Regions from separate parts of the Pseudomonas sp. LBUM1666 genome, predicted to be linked through region 2. Evidence: predicted binding sites of a transcription regulator. Region 2 holds the regulator's gene; each other region holds the start of a gene.
What was found. Region 2 encodes sigma-54, which starts transcription at its own class of promoters, with help from an activator protein. Its sites were predicted from a motif close to ANTGGCATNNANNTTGCTNT; they were not measured.

Region 1 (5,213 bases), 1.9 Mb from region 2:
ATCGCCATATTCGGAAAGATACCGGAGGCACGCATGGAGAAGTTCAGTTGCATGCCAGTGGATACATCCTGCTTGATGCGCAGCACCGCACGCTTGAACACGATGTTGCCGGTGGCTCCGGCCACCGAATCCAGGGCTTCCACCAGTGGCACACCCGCCGCAAAGGTAGTCGACAGCGTGCGGGCGTAACGGGCTACGGCGGACTTGTACATCAGCGTGCCAATCAACGGCAGCTTCAGCAGCCAGGTGTCCATTCGGTCCCGAAAGGCTTGCGACGTTTTAAAGGCGTGGCGCACGCCGAAGATGGCCGCGATCAGCACGCCGAGCATCGCCCACCACCAGTCCTGCATGAATTCCGACAGGCCGATGACCATCACAGTGAAGGCTGGCAATTCGGCGCCAAACCCTTTGAATACCGATTCGAACTGCGGCACCACTTTGACCAGCAGAATCCCGGTCACAATGATCGCGACGAACACCACCGCCAGCGGGTAGGTCATGGCTTTCTTGATCTTGGCCTTGAGGCTTTCGCTCTTTTCCTTATAGGTCGCCACTCTCTCCAGCAGGGTATCGAGGGCACCGGCCTGCTCGCCGGCATCCACCAGGTTGCAGTAGAGCTCATCGAAATACTGAGGCTTTTTGCGCAGGGAAGCGGCGAAGCTGTTACCCGCTGCGACTTCCTGTTTCACCTCGTCTACCAGTGTGCGCATGGCCGGGTTATCGAAGCCTTCACCGATGATGTCGAAAGACTGCAACAGCGGTACGCCGGCCTTCATCATGGTCGCCATCTGCCGAGTGAACAGAGCGATGTCCTGGGCCTTGATGCGCTTGCCCAGGTTGAAAATCGAGGTGGACTTCTTGCGCACCTTGCCTGGGTTGATGCCCTGCTTGCGCAATTGGGCCTTGATCAACGCCGGATTCTGACCGCTCAACTCGCCCGTCATTTTGGTGCCTTTGCGGTCTGTGCCTTCCCAGGCGTAGACGCTGATTTTTGCTGCTTTGACCGCCATATTCAGTCCTTGGTGACCCGGTTGATTTCTTCAAGGCTGGTGATGCCTTGCATGGCCTTGAGCAAGCCCGACGTCCGCAAGTCGTTGAAGCCGTCTTTACGCATCTGACTGTCGATTTCCAGTGAATTGCCTTCGGCCATGATCAGCCGTTGCAGGTCCTGTGTGTTCTTCACCACTTCATAAATCCCGACTCGGCCTTTGTAACCGCCGTTGCACTGATCGCAACCGACCGGTTCATAGATCGTGAATGAGCCGATGCGTTCCTCGGGGAAGCCTTCCCTGAGCAGCGCCTCCCGGGGAATCTCGATGGGTTTCTTGCAATGGCTGCACAACTTGCGTGCCAGGCGCTGGGCAATGATCAGGCTGATCGAGGTGGCAATGTTGAAACCCGGAATGCCCATGTTGTGCAGGCGTGTCAGGGTTTCGGCGGCGCTGTTGGTGTGCAGGGTCGACAGCACCAGGTGACCGGTCTGGGCGGCTTTAATGGCGATTTCGGCGGTTTCGAGGTCGCGGATCTCGCCGACCATGATCACGTCCGGGTCCTGACGCAGAAACGAGCGCAGCGCTTGGGCGAAGTCCATTCCCTGCTTGGGATTGACGTTGACCTGGTTGATGCCTTCCATGTTGATCTCCACCGGGTCTTCGGCGGTGGAGATGTTGATGTCCACGGTGTTGAGAATGTTCAGCCCGGTGTAGAGCGACACAGTCTTGCCCGAGCCGGTGGGCCCGGTCACCAGAATCATCCCCTGTGGCTGCTTGAGGGCGGCCATGTACAGTTCTTTCTGGTCGGGCTCATAGCCGAGGGCGTCGATGCCCATTTGAGCGCTGGACGGGTCGAGGATCCGGATCACCACTTTCTCGCCCCATAGGGTCGGCAGGGTATTGACCCGAAAGTCGATGGATTTGCTCTTGGACAGGCGCATCTTGATCCGCCCGTCCTGGGGCCGGCGCCGTTCGGAGATGTCGAGGCTGGCCATGACTTTCAGCCGCGCGGCGATGCGATTGGCCAGTTGAATCGGTGGTTTGGCGACTTCACGCAAAATACCGTCGGTACGCATCCGCACACGGTAGGTTTTTTCATAGGGCTCGAAATGCAGGTCGGAAGAGCCGCTTTTGATCGCGTCCAGCAACATCTTGTGAACGAAGCGCACCACGGGCGCGTCATCAACATCCTGGCCGGCGATGGCGTCCTGCTTGTTGTCATCGATCGACTCGATGTCCACGCCATCGAGGTCAACGTCGGCCATGTCTTCCAGGCCGGTACCTTGGGTATCGAAGAATTTTTCGATGGCGTCGCTGAGCTTGTCTTCCTCCACCAGGATGGCTTCGGTATTCAGCCCGGTGCTGAACTGGATGTCATTGATGGCTTGATGATTGGTCGGATCGGAAACGCCCACGAACAACTTGTTGCCGCGCCGCCAGAGGGGCAGGGCGTGGTGCTGACGGACCAGTTTCTCGCTGACCAGCCCTTTGGGTTGTGTTTCCTTGTCCAGGCAACTGAGATCAAGCAGCGTCATGCCGAAATGTTCCGAGGCAATCTCGGCGATCTGCCGGCTCTTCACCAGTTTGTTCTGCACCAGATAACTGACCAGGGAGATTTTGTTGCGTTGGGCTTGCTGATACGCCTGTTGCGCGCTTTTGTCAGTGAGCAGCTCGGCCAGGACCAATTGCTTGGCCAGACCGCTAAGGGCGATGTCATTCATTGGGATACCGGACGCAGACAGTTCATGACTTATAGCCTAGTCAAGCGGAGGAACCTAACCAGGGGCACTCAGGTGACAAAAAGTGTCAGATAGTGCGGATTCTGGGGGTGGGAAAGGGCGCTGGACTCGCCTCGCGTCCCGCCAGTAGGGGGGGCGGCGCTTGGCATGAGCTGTGCTGCGGCTAGTTCAGATCATGAGATTTCGACTCATGCATGGAGCTTGTCTATGAATACTCAAAAAGGTTTTACCCTGATCGAGCTGCTGATCGTGGTGGCGATCATCGGGATTCTGGCGACGTTTGCGTTGCCGCAGTACTCCAAGTATCAGGCCCGGGCCAAAGTGACGGCCGGTATTGCCGAGGCGTCCGCGCTTAAAATTCCCTATGAGGATGTGATCAACGCCGGGTCCGCTGATCCCACCATCGATAACGTCAATGACAAAGTGGCCACGACTCAGAACTGCACCCTGGCAGTAACGGGTAAAGTGGCTGAAGGAACTGGGACGATTACTTGCAAGCTGCTCAATGCGCCTGCACCAGTGCTGAACCAGACCATCACGCTGACCCGCAGCGCGACGGCGGGCTGGACTTGCGCCTCCTCCGCGCCGAAAGAGTTCTCGCCTAACGGGTGCCCGGGCGTCTGACTGATCTTTTGCTGAATCATTTACCCCGCCTCTTGGCGGGGTATTTTTTGTTCTGCATTTGATCGTTATCACGCAAGCGAAAAAATCCCAACAATTCATGGCCTTAGGCCTGCGGTAAAACCCGCAACTTGCATGTCGATAATTTCGAAGTCATGCATTTTGCATGATTCCGAAAATCAGGTGTTTTTTTAAGTTATTGATTTATATGTATTTGTTGGCTGTCTCAAACTTGGCACAACGTTCGCAATATCTCCAGTAACCCTGCTGACAAGACACGCAGCAGACTTTATGAAAAACAGGAGTTACTCGTATGAAGAAGTTCGCTATCGCTGCCGCAACTGCTACCGCGCTGACCCTGACCCTGACCATGGCCAACGCTGCATTTGCCCAAACCCAGGCTACCCAGGCACCCATGGTTCTGGCCGCGGGTGAAGTGACCGAAGCTAAAGAAGCTACTTCCGATACCTGGATCACTACCAAAGTCAAAGCAGACCTGGTGACTGAAAAAGGCATTCCTGGTACCGACATCAAAGTCGAAACCAACAAAGGCGTAGTGTCCCTGTCATCCACCGTTGCGGTGACTGACGCTCAGAAAGCCACCGCCGTGGCGATCGCCAAGAAAATCAAAGGCGTCCAGGCGGTCTCCGCTGACGGCCTGAAAGCCGAGTAAGGCAAGACTTCTCGCCTGGACTGGGAGAAGGCGCGGCGGGCGGGCCGAGCAATACGTCAGCCGCTTCTGGAGAGTTCATGCGAAAGGCCATAAGGATGTGGCCATTACAGGCCCCGGCATTCGTGTCGGGGCCTGTTCTATTTGTGAGCGACGTAAAACCAAATGTGGGAGCGAGCTTGCTCCGGGCGGCGTTCCGACGATGAGGCCATAACATTCAACATCTAAGTTGACTGTTACACCGCTATCGTCGGAACGCCGCCCGGAGCAAGCTCGCTCCCACATTGGTTTGTTGTGTACTTAATTGCCGCGCTTGCTGGTGATCTGCTTCAAACGATTACCTTCAAAACGCAGGTACTGATACATCCCGCCGTTGGGCCCGTAGGTCCATTCCTCGACTTGAAACTCTTCCCGTCGGTTGGCGCTGCGCTTGTAGCCCAACAGATCGCGGCTGACCGGTTCACCACATTTCTGCAGCACTTCGCTGGACCTGTCCCCGACACTGACCAATTGACTGCCGCAGCGCAGGGTATCGGCTGCCGAGGCCTGACTGGCGGCCACCGCCAGAGCCAGGCTCATCAGCCATTTCGCGCCCATCACTCGGCGTCCAGATGCAGCGGCGTAACCACTCGACCGTCACTTTCCGCTTCACCGAGGCTAGCGTCGATGAAGTACACGCGGTCATCGGCCAACTGACCCTTGTCGACCAGATAGTCCTTGATGCTGCTGGCACGTTCCTGACCCAACTCACGCAACAGCACGTCGCTGGAACTCCAGAACTTGATCACGCCTTCGCGCATTTTTACCGTGCGTTCTTCCTTGCCCAGATCCTTCCATTCGGCGGGCGGCTGCGTTTTCAGGCGCGTGCGGTAGATCCCTTCCAGCAGCGGACCTTTCTCGTTATCCGGTACTTCCAGCAATGAAGCCTTGGCCGGCACCTTGTCCCCGCGACGCTGGAGCATTTTGTAGTAGTTGTACTGGTATTCCCGCTCCAGACGTTGCTCGGCGATCAGCGGGCCATCGCTGCTGGCGGCCGCCGTGCCTTCGATTTCCAGGCGCAGGGCCGGACGTTCCTTGAGGGCCTGGGACAGTTTGACCAACGAACCCTCGGCCTCCTTGCTCAGGTCGCTTGAACCCGGCGCAAACGACACAGTGCCCAAATCTTCCGAACCACCGCCACTGACCAGCCCG
Region 2 (5,213 bases):
GGTCGAACTGATTGACTCGGTGCGCATCACGCGCTTCGACGAGAAAAACCGCAAGACCCTGATTACCACCACCCGCATGACAGTGTTCCCGCAGCAGCAATATGCGCAGACCGAGCAACCCGTTAGAATCGACGGCGCTGGTGGTGTGTCGACTGGCAAGGGAATGAAAGCGTATTTGAAAGAAAGCAGGATACACCTGCTATCGAACGTAAGAGGACAGTATGAGGCTCGTTAAAACCCTCCCTATTTTGCTCGGTCTGAGCGCAGCACTGGGAAGCGTGAGCGCCTGGGCTCTGCCGAACGATCAAGAGCAGCCTATCCGCATCCAGGCCGACGATGCCCAACTGGACGACAAGAATGGTATTGCCACCTATAAAGGTGACGTGATCATTACCCAGGGCTCGATGATTGTTAAAGGCAATACTGTAACCATCACCCGCACCCCGGCCGGCGACATCGACGTGGTGACTTCGGTGGGCAATCTGGCCTACTTCGAGCAGATGCAGACGGCTGGCGACACCAAGCCGGTTCAGGGCTACGGAGTGACCATCCAGTACCACGCCTCGCAAAACCGCGTTGTATTGATCGATCGTGCCAAAGTCATCGACAAGGACAACAACGTCACCCAAGGCGAGAAAATCGTCTACGACACGGTGAAAAAACTGGCGAGCGCCGGTCGCGCCACGGGCAACAAGGTCACCGAGTCGCGTCCGCGCATCGACATGGTGATCCAGCCCAAGCCGAAAACCGACGAGAAAAAGGCCCAGTAATGGCAACTCTGAAAGCTCAGCATCTGGCCAAGAGCTACAAGAGCCGCCAGGTCGTGCGCGACGTCAGCCTGTCGATCGACAGCGGTCAGATCGTCGGCCTGCTGGGTCCTAACGGCGCCGGCAAGACCACCTGCTTTTACATGATTGTCGGCCTGGTACAGGCCGATCAGGGCCGCGTACTGATTGACGACCTGGATGTCAGCCACCAGCCTATGCACGGTCGTGCGAAGGCCGGCATCGGCTATCTTCCGCAAGAGGCATCGATCTTCCGCAAACTCTCGGTAGCCGACAACATCATGGCGATCCTCGAGACCCGCAAGGAACTCGACAAGGCCGGTCGTCGCAAAGAGCTGGAAAGCCTGCTGCAGGAATTCCACATCAGCCACATCCGCGACAATCTCGGCATGAGCCTGTCCGGTGGTGAACGCCGCCGCGTGGAAATCGCCCGGGCACTGGCCACCAACCCGAAATTCATCCTGCTCGACGAACCTTTCGCCGGCGTGGACCCGATTTCGGTGGGCGACATCAAGCAGATCATCTATCACCTCAAGGCCAAGGGCATTGGCGTGCTGATCACTGACCACAACGTCCGTGAAACCCTGGATATCTGCGAAACCGCCTACATCGTCAACGATGGCCAGCTGATCGCCGAAGGTGACTCTGCCACCATCCTGGCCAACGACCTGGTCAAGGAAGTGTATCTGGGCCATGAGTTCCGCCTGTAAGCACTGAGGTGTCTGGCTGGTTGCTCGGGCGCTTGTCTCGATAAAAAATCAACATTTTTTTATTGTTACAGCGCTCTAGGCAAACGCTGCAGTTTCGGGCATATAATTTGCTTATGTTTGGCGCTCCGGCGCCCTGTAGTGGATGGCGCATGTGCGCCGGCGAATAAGGTGTTAAGCCCCTGCCATGAAACCATCGCTAGTCTTGAGAATGGGCCAGCAGCTGACGATGACACCGCAGCTGCAACAGGCCATCCGCCTGCTCCAATTGTCGACCCTGGACCTGCAACAGGAAATCCAGGAGGCCCTGGAGTCCAATCCGATGCTCGAACGCCAGGAAGAAGGCGACGACTTCGATAACGCCGACCCCTTGGCCGACAAAGCCGAACAGCAACCCAACGCTGACATTCAGGAACCCTCCTACCAGGAAACCGCCCCGACGGTTGATAACCTCGAGGAAGGCGACTGGAACGAGCGCATCCCCAACGAACTGCCCGTCGATACCGCGTGGGAAGACGTCTACCAGACCAGCGCCAGCAGCCTGCCGAGCAACGATGACGACGAGTGGGACTTCACCACCCGGACATCGGCCGGCGAAAGCCTGCAAAGCCACCTGCTGTGGCAACTGAACCTGGCCCCGATGTCCGACACCGATCGCCTGATCGCCGTGACCCTGATCGACTGCATCAACAATCAGGGCTACCTGGACGAAACCCTCGAGGAGATTCTCGAAGCCTTCGACCCGGAGCTGGACATCGAACTGGACGAAATCGAAGCCGTCCTGCACCGCATCCAGCAATTCGAACCCGCAGGCATCGGCGCCCGCAACCTGGGCGAATGCCTGCTGCTGCAATTGCGTCAGTTGCCCGCCAAGACGCCTTGGCTGGTCGAGGCCAAACGCCTGGTCACCGATTACATCGACCTGCTCGGCAGCCGCGATTACAGCCAGCTGATGCGTCGGATGAAGCTCAAGGAAGACGAACTGCGCCAAGTGATTGAACTGGTGCAGAGCCTCAACCCGCGCCCAGGCTCGCAAATCGAGTCCAGCGAAGCCGAATACGTCGTTCCCGACGTGATCGTACGCAAGGACAACGAGCGCTGGCTGGTGGAGCTGAACCAGGAATCCGTGCCACGACTGCGGGTCAACGCTCAATACGCCGGTTTCGTGCGCCGCGCCGACACCAGCGCCGACAACACCTTCATGCGCAATCAGTTGCAAGAAGCCCGCTGGTTCATCAAGAGCCTGCAAAGCCGCAACGAAACCCTGATGAAAGTAGCCACTCAGATCGTCGAGCATCAGCGCGGTTTTCTTGAATACGGCGACGAAGCCATGAAACCGCTGGTCCTGCATGACATCGCTGAAGCGGTGGGCATGCACGAGTCGACGATTTCACGGGTGACCACGCAGAAATTCATGCATACCCCACGGGGCATATATGAACTGAAATACTTTTTCTCCAGCCACGTCAGCACCTCCGAGGGCGGTGAATGCTCGTCCACGGCGATCCGCGCGATCATCAAAAAACTGGTTGCCGCGGAAAATCAGAAAAAGCCGTTGAGTGACAGCAAGATCGCTGGTTTACTGGAGGCACAAGGCATTCAGGTGGCTCGCCGCACCGTCGCCAAGTACCGCGAATCCTTAGGGATCGCGCCTTCGAGCGAACGCAAGCGGTTGATGTAGAGCCACGCCACAGCGTTCCAGTGGCAGGCATTTCTGCCTGCCGCTTTATGCACTGGCAACGAAGGAGAAGCTGTATGCAAGTCAACATCAGTGGACACCAACTGGAAGTGACCGAACCTCTTCGCACCTACATCGGCGAAAAACTCGAACGATTAGAGAGGCATTTCGACAAGATCACCAACGTGCAAGTCACGATGACGGTCGAAAAGCTCAAGCAGAAAATCGAAGCCACGCTGCATATTCCCGGCAATGAAGTGGTCGCAAACGCGGAGCATACCGATATGTACGCGGCGATCGACGCACTGACCGACAAGCTGGATAAACAACTCAAAAAGCATAAGGAAAAGACCCAAAGCCTCCTCCAGGGCGCGACCGGTCGTTAACACTCCCAACCCATGATCCGACTTGAAAGCATCCTGACCCCCGGCCGTTCCCTCGTGAACGTGCCGGGCGGCAGTAAAAAGAAAGCCCTCGAGCAAATTGCCAACCTTATCCACAAAGAAGTGCCGGATCTGGAGATGCAAGATGTCTTCGAGGCTCTGATTGCCCGTGAAAAACTCGGCTCAACCGGTTTTGGCAACGGCATCGCCATTCCCCACTGCCGCCTGAAGGGCTGCTCCTCGCCCATCAGCGCCCTGATGCACCTTGACGCACCCATTGATTTCGACGCCATCGACGGTGCCCCGGTTGACCTGTTGTTCGTTCTGCTGGTCCCGGAAGCCGCTACCGATGCGCACCTGGAGTTACTGCGCCAGATCGCCAGCATGCTCGACCGCAAGGAAGTGCGCGAAAAACTGCGCAGCGCCCCGAGCAATGAAGCCTTGTATCAGGTTGTCCTGGACGAGCAAAACGGTCATTAATCATGCGCTTGATCATCGTCAGTGGCCGCTCCGGCTCAGGTAAAAGTACCGCACTCGATGTTCTCGAGGACAACGGCTACTACTGCATCGACAACCTGCCCGCCGGTCTGCTGCCGGAACTGGCCGAACGCGCGTTGATTCACACCGAGCTGGCACAACCGCTGGTTGCCGTATCCATCGATGCGCGCAACTTGCCGAGTCACTTGTCGCGGTTTCCCGAATTGCTGGAAGAAGTGCGCAGCCGGCATATCAAGTGTGATGTGCTTTATCTGGACGCCGACGAAGAAACCTTGCTCAAACGTTTCTCGGAAACCCGCCGTCGTCACCCGCTGAGCAATGCCAATCGCTCGCTGGCCGAGGCCATCAACGATGAAACCGCCCTGCTCGGGCCGATTGCCGACCTCGCCGATCTCAAAGTAAACACCACCAACCTGAACCTGTATCAGCTGCGAGATACCATCAAGCTGCGCCTGCTGAACCAGCCGGAACCCGGTACGGCGTTCCTGGTGGAGTCTTTCGGCTTCAAGCGTGGCATGCCGGTGGACGCTGATCTGGTGTTCGACGTGCGCTGCCTGCCGAACCCTTACTGGAAGCCAGAGTTGCGCGATCAATCCGGGCTCGACCAACCGGTTGTCGATTACCTGGCGGCACAGCCGGACGTCGAAGAGATGTTCCAGGACATCTGCACCTACTTGTTCAAGTGGCTACCCCGCTTTGCCGCCAGCAACCGCGCTTATGTCACCATTGCCATTGGCTGCACCGGCGGGCATCACCGCTCCGTCTACCTGACCGAACGTCTGGGCCAGGCCCTGCAAAAAACCCTGAAGAACGTCCAGGTTCGCCACCGCGACCTCAGCTAAAGGATTCACACCGCGATGCCTGCTCTGGAAATTGAAATCATCAACAAGCTGGGCCTGCATGCCCGCGCTTCTGCAAAATTCGTTGGCGTCGCCGGTGAGTTCAAGGATTGCTCGATCAGAGTAGGACGCACGCCGGAGTCCACGGTCGACGGAAAAAGCATCATGGCAATGATGATGCTCGCTGCGGGCAAGGGCACCAAAATCCACCTGAGCACCGAAGGTGAACAAGCTGATGAGGCGCTGCAGGCATTGGTGAATTTGATCAATGACTACTTCGGCGAAGGCGAATAATCCTCGCCCTAGCAGCTGCCGAAGGCTGC
Region 3 (5,213 bases), 2.6 Mb from region 2:
CGGTCTTGCTGTTCTTGGCCATTTGCGAATTGGCGTTCTTGCTGGCCTGGGTGCGTTCGTTCAGGGTGATGGTAATGATGTCACCGACCCGGAACGCCTTGCGGTCGCTGTACAGGTTCTGTTCGAAGCCAGCCTGGTAGATCGAGCCATTATTGGCGGCAGCCGGCAATGGCGTGCGCGGCAACACCGGGGCGTAGTAAGGGTCATTGGGCTTGGGCGGCGGGGCAACGCAGCCCGCGAGCACAACGGCCCCACTCAGTGCCAGAACAGATACGAAGCGATTCATGACCCTACCTCACGGTGTTGCAGGCGACCTGATGGCCGCCTCATAGACTTGATTACAGATTCTGCGTTACGAACGAGAGCATCTGGTCGGCGGTGGAGATCACCTTGGAGTTCATCTCGTAGGCGCGCTGAGTGGTGATCATGTTGACCATCTCTTCAACGGTGCTGACGTTCGAGGTTTCCAGGGTGTTCTGCAGCGTGGTGCCGAAACCGGCCAGGCCCGGGGTACCGACTTGCGGCGCGCCGCTGGCTGCGGTTTCCAGGAACAGGTTGTTGCCCACAGCCTGCAGGCCGGCCGGGTTGATGAAGTCGGCGGTTTGCAGGTTGCCGATCACCTGGGATGCCGGGTTGCCGGCAACGGTGACGGACACGGTGCCGTCGCGACCGACCGTGAAGGTCTGGGCATCGTTCGGGATGACAATGGCCGGTTCCAGAGCGAAGCCGCTGGAGTTCACGATCTGACCGTTGGAGTCAAGGTGGAACGTACCGTCACGGGTGTAGGAAGTCGTGCCGTCCGGCTGCAGAATCTGGAAGAAACCGCGACCGTCGATGGCCATGTCCAACGGCTGCTCGGTGGTTTGCAGGCTGCCGGCGGTGAAGTTTTTCTGGGTACCGACGATGCGCACACCGGTACCCACCTGCAGACCCGACGGCAGTTCGCTGTCCTGGGTCGACTGGGCGCCTGGCTGGCGTTTGATCTGATAGAGCAAGTCCTGGAACTCGGCGCGGTCACGTTTGAAACCCGTGGTCGACACGTTGGCCAGGTTGTTGGAAATGGTCGTCAGGTTGGTGTCCTGGGCGGACAGACCTGTTTTGGCAACCCATAGAGCCGGAAGCATTCGATTCTCCTCGTGCGCCTGTTTTACGGCGCGACGTTCTGATAATTAGCTGATCTGCAAGACCCGAGCCATGGCCTGGTCATCGTCTTTGGCGGTGTTCATCATCTTGATGTGCAGCTCGAACTGCTTGGCCAGGGCCAGCACCGAGGTCATCTCTTCCACGGCGTTGACGTTGCTCGACTCAAGGAAACCGGACACCAGTTTGACGTCGGCATCGGCTTGCGCCGGCTTGCCGTCCTTGGTGTGGATCGAACCGTCCAGGCCTTTGGTCATGTTCTTGAAGTCAGGATTAACCAGTTTGATGCGGTCGACTTCCGCCATCACGCGCGGACCTTCGCCCATCGCACGAATGCTGATGGTGCCGTCTTCGCCCACTTCGATTTGCTGCTCGGGCGGCACGGCAATCGGCCCGCCATTGCCCATCACCGGCATACCGTTGCCGGCCCGCAGCACGCCCAGGGCGTCGACGTTCAGGCTGCCGGTGCGCACGTAGCTTTCGCCGCCGTCAGGGTTCTGCACGGCGATCCAGCCATTGCCTTGCACCGCGACATCGAGGTCGCGACCGGTTTCCACCAATGCGCCAGGGGAAAAATCGGTGGCCGGACGTTCGGACAGGGCAAACGCACGCGCCGGAAAGCTGTCACCGAACACCGGCATTGAACGCGCCTGTTCCAGGTCTTTCTGGAAGCCGTTGGTGGAGATGTTCGCCAGGTTGTTCGCATGAGCCTTCTGCGCCAGTGCATTCTGGCTGGCGCCGGTCATTGCCACATAAAGGTACTTGTCCACACTCTTTCCTCTGCATGCCGGACGTTTGCCGCCCACTGCTGTACTGCTGAGCGATAAGCAATTTGCAGACCAACTTTTTTCTGGCGGCGCAGGGCCCGGCAAACAAAGGACTTGAGGGGTTCAGGAGGGATTAGAGGATTGTGTCGAAGACGAAAAACCGGCGGTGTTATGCCGGTAAGTGGCAAGAGCCGACCTCTCCGGCTCAACACCGTCCTGTAGCAGCTGTCGAGCCTGCGAGGCTGCGTTCGGCTGCGCAGCAGTCGTGAATTCAGACGCCGCGATCGTTTAGGTAAACCGCATACATAGGGTTTACGACTGCTGCGCAGCCGAACGCAGCCTCGCAGGCTCGGCAGCTGCTACAACGACTATGCGCTGCCGGGTTCTTTGCCGACCTCGTACTCACGCAACTTGTTGGCAATGGTCGTATGCGAAACCCCCAACCGCTTGCCCAGTTGGCGACTGCTCGGATGCTCGGAGTACAAACGCTCCAGCACCGCCTTCTCGAAACGCCCGACAATCTCGTCCAGCCCGCCCTCGAGCGAGAAATCGCCAAGTGGCTGGCGCACGCCGTAGTCCGGCAGGCGAATATGTTCGGCCTTGACGGTCCCGCCCTCGCACAAGGAAACCGCCTGGAACAACACGTTCTCCAATTGCCGGACATTGCCCGGCCAGTGGTAATGACTGAGCCGTTCCATCGCCGCCGGCGCCAGTTTCGGCAGCGGGCAACCGATCTGCCGACTGGCCTGATCGAGGAAGTGTTCCACCAGCGGCGTCAAACCATCGAGGCATTCGCGCAGTGGCGGGATGTGCAGTGAAAGCACGTTCAAGCGGTGATACAAATCCTGGCGAAACTCACCGCGCGCGCACAACTCGGACAGGTCGACCTGCGTCGCGCAGATCACCCGCACATCCAGATAAACCTCTTCATCGCTGCCCACACGACGGAAGCAACCGTCCTGCAGGAAACGCAGCAATTTCACCTGCAAACGCGGGCTCATTTCCCCGACGCCATCGAGAAACAGCGTACCGCCCGCCGTCAGCTCCAGCAGCCCGAGCTTGCCTTCGGCCCGCGCCCCTTCGAAAGCGCCGGGGCCGTAGCCGAACAGCTCCGTCTCGGCCATGGATTCCGGCAGGCCGGCGCAATTGAGCGCCATTAAAGGTGACTGCCCCCGCGGACTCGCCAGATGGCAGGCGCGCGCCAACAACTCTTTACCGGTACCGGTTTCGCCTTCTATTAATAGCGGCGCATCCAGCGGCGCCATGCGTCGGGCTTCGCGCACCACCGCGGCCATCACCTTCGAGCTTTGGAAAATGCTGTCGAAACCTCGCAGCTCCTGCTTGCGCACGTTATAGATGCGTTCACCGACCCGGTCGGCGCGGTGCAGCGTGAGTACTGCGCCAGCCATGGCTTCGCTGTCGTCATGCTCCGATTGCAGTGGCGCGATGTCGGCGAGAAACACATCACCTTTTACCTTCACCCGCAGGCCGTTGATCCGCGACTTGTTGGCGCGCACCAGTTCCGGCAAGTCGAAATCCTCGGCGTATCGCGACAGCGGAATCCCCGGCACCTCATCTACCCGCACGCCGAGCAACTGCGCCGCCGCGCGGTTGGCCGCGACGATCGAGCCGCCCATGTCGATCGACAGCACCGGAAACTCCAAGGCACCGAGCAACGCATTGAGCTCCATGTGCCGACGCTCGCTGGGCATCAGACCTACACGCTTGACGCCAAAAACCCCGGCAATCGATTCGAATTTCGGCCGCAACGCCTGGAACTGAATGTTGATCAGGTTCGGGCAATGCAGGTAGATCGCATTGCCATGCTCACCGCCGACCTCGCCGCGAGCGACGTTGATCCCGTACTCCACCAGCAGGTTGAGAATGTCGCGCAGGATACCGATGCGGTTCTGGCAGTGGACTTTGATACGCATATAAAGGCCCGAAACAGGAGAGATCGAGGGCCTGAGCAAGGATTTTTCTGCACAGGCACCAACTTAGTCGTCAAGATTATGTGACACCTGCACGCCATTTCAAACCCGCAAATCTCAATCCCTACGCCATAGCGGCCGATCCGTAACGAATACTTTACAAAAATCGACGATTTTTCCTACGCATAGCGCGACTCACGTGCTGCAACGCCGCATTTCTTGAGGTATTTCTAGGTCCATAGCAGGACATAACAAGAACGAAATCCCCTAGCAGGAGAGCAGCATGAAGCAGACGCAATACGTGGCCCGCGAGCCCGATGCGCAAGGTTTTATCGACTACCCCGCCGAAGAACACGCGGTGTGGAACACGCTGATTACTCGCCAACTGAAAGTGATCGAGGGTCGTGCGTGCCAGGAATACCTGGACGGTATCGAAAAACTCGGTCTGCCCCACGACCGCATTCCGCAACTCGGTGAGATCAACAAGGTCCTCGGTGAAACCACCGGGTGGCAGGTCGCCCGGGTACCCGCACTGATCCCCTTCCAGACCTTTTTCGAATTGCTCGCCAACAAGCAGTTTCCGGTAGCGACGTTTATTCGTACCCGCGAAGAGCTGGATTACCTGCAAGAGCCGGACATTTTCCACGAAATTTTTGGCCACTGCCCGCTGCTGACCAACCCTTGGTTCGCCGAATTCACCCACACCTACGGCAAACTTGGCCTACAGGCTTCCAAGGAAGAACGCGTGTACCTGGCGCGTCTGTATTGGATGACCATCGAGTTTGGCCTGGTTGATACCGCTGAAGGTCTGCGCATTTACGGCGGCGGCATTCTCTCCTCGCCGAAAGAAACCGTTTACTGCCTGTCGGACGAACCTGAGCATCAGGCCTTCGATCCGCTGGAATGCATGCGCACGCCGTACCGCATCGACATCCTGCAACCGCTGTACTTTGCCCTGCCGAACCTGAAGCGCCTGTTCGACCTCGCCCACGAAGACATCATGGGGATGGTCAAGCAAGGCATGCAGCTGGGTTTGCGCGCACCAAAGTTTCCGCCAAAACCAAAAGCTGCGTGATCCGCGACTTTTACGATCAAGTGAGTCTGTCAGGAACCGACGCTTTGCTTTAGCGTGGTGACACTGACGGCCGATTTCCAATCATTCGATTTCAGGAACCCATCATGTCCACATTGAACCAAGCCCACTGCGAAGCCTGCCAAGCCGGCGCTCCTCAGGTCAGCGATGAAGAACTGCCGGTACTGATCAAGCAGATCCCGGACTGGAACATTGAAGTGCGCGACAGCGTGATGCAGCTGGAAAAAGTTTTCCTGTTCAAGAACTTCAAGCACGCGTTGGCGTTCACCAACGCCGTCGGTG

Region 1: a site for sigma-54 is predicted at 2,873-2,892, ahead of ACA056_RS24545 (pilin). Genes of this name have one in related genera too.
Region 3: a site for sigma-54 is predicted at 1,965-1,984, ahead of ACA056_RS21075 (flagellar basal body rod protein FlgF). Genes of this name have one in related genera too.

The regions. Positions count from the first base shown of each region.
Region 1 covers NZ_CP166789.1:5,327,847-5,333,059, reverse strand. Annotated here, with positions in the region: gene ACA056_RS24555 (type II secretion system F family protein) at 1-1,010, opposite strand, end outside; gene pilB (type IV-A pilus assembly ATPase PilB) at 1,013-2,713, opposite strand; gene ACA056_RS24545 (pilin) at 2,939-3,355, shown strand; gene ACA056_RS24540 (BON domain-containing protein) at 3,666-4,025, shown strand; gene ACA056_RS24535 (DUF2845 domain-containing protein) at 4,323-4,619, opposite strand; gene ACA056_RS24530 (DUF748 domain-containing protein) at 4,619-5,213, opposite strand, start outside.
Region 2 covers NZ_CP166789.1:926,964-932,176, reverse strand. Annotated here, with positions in the region: gene lptC (LPS export ABC transporter periplasmic protein LptC) at 1-235, shown strand, start outside; gene lptA (lipopolysaccharide transport periplasmic protein LptA) at 222-770, shown strand; gene lptB (LPS export ABC transporter ATP-binding protein) at 770-1,495, shown strand; gene ACA056_RS04065 (RNA polymerase factor sigma-54) at 1,680-3,173, shown strand; gene hpf (ribosome hibernation-promoting factor, HPF/YfiA family) at 3,248-3,556, shown strand; gene ptsN (PTS IIA-like nitrogen regulatory protein PtsN) at 3,569-4,033, shown strand; gene rapZ (RNase adapter RapZ) at 4,036-4,893, shown strand; gene ACA056_RS04045 (HPr family phosphocarrier protein) at 4,909-5,184, shown strand.
Region 3 covers NZ_CP166789.1:4,604,459-4,609,671, forward strand. Annotated here, with positions in the region: gene flgH (flagellar basal body L-ring protein FlgH) at 1-286, opposite strand, end outside; gene flgG (flagellar basal-body rod protein FlgG) at 339-1,124, opposite strand; gene ACA056_RS21075 (flagellar basal body rod protein FlgF) at 1,170-1,910, opposite strand; gene ACA056_RS21080 (sigma-54-dependent transcriptional regulator) at 2,276-3,841, opposite strand; gene phhA (phenylalanine 4-monooxygenase) at 4,122-4,913, shown strand; gene ACA056_RS21090 (4a-hydroxytetrahydrobiopterin dehydratase) at 5,018-5,213, shown strand, end outside.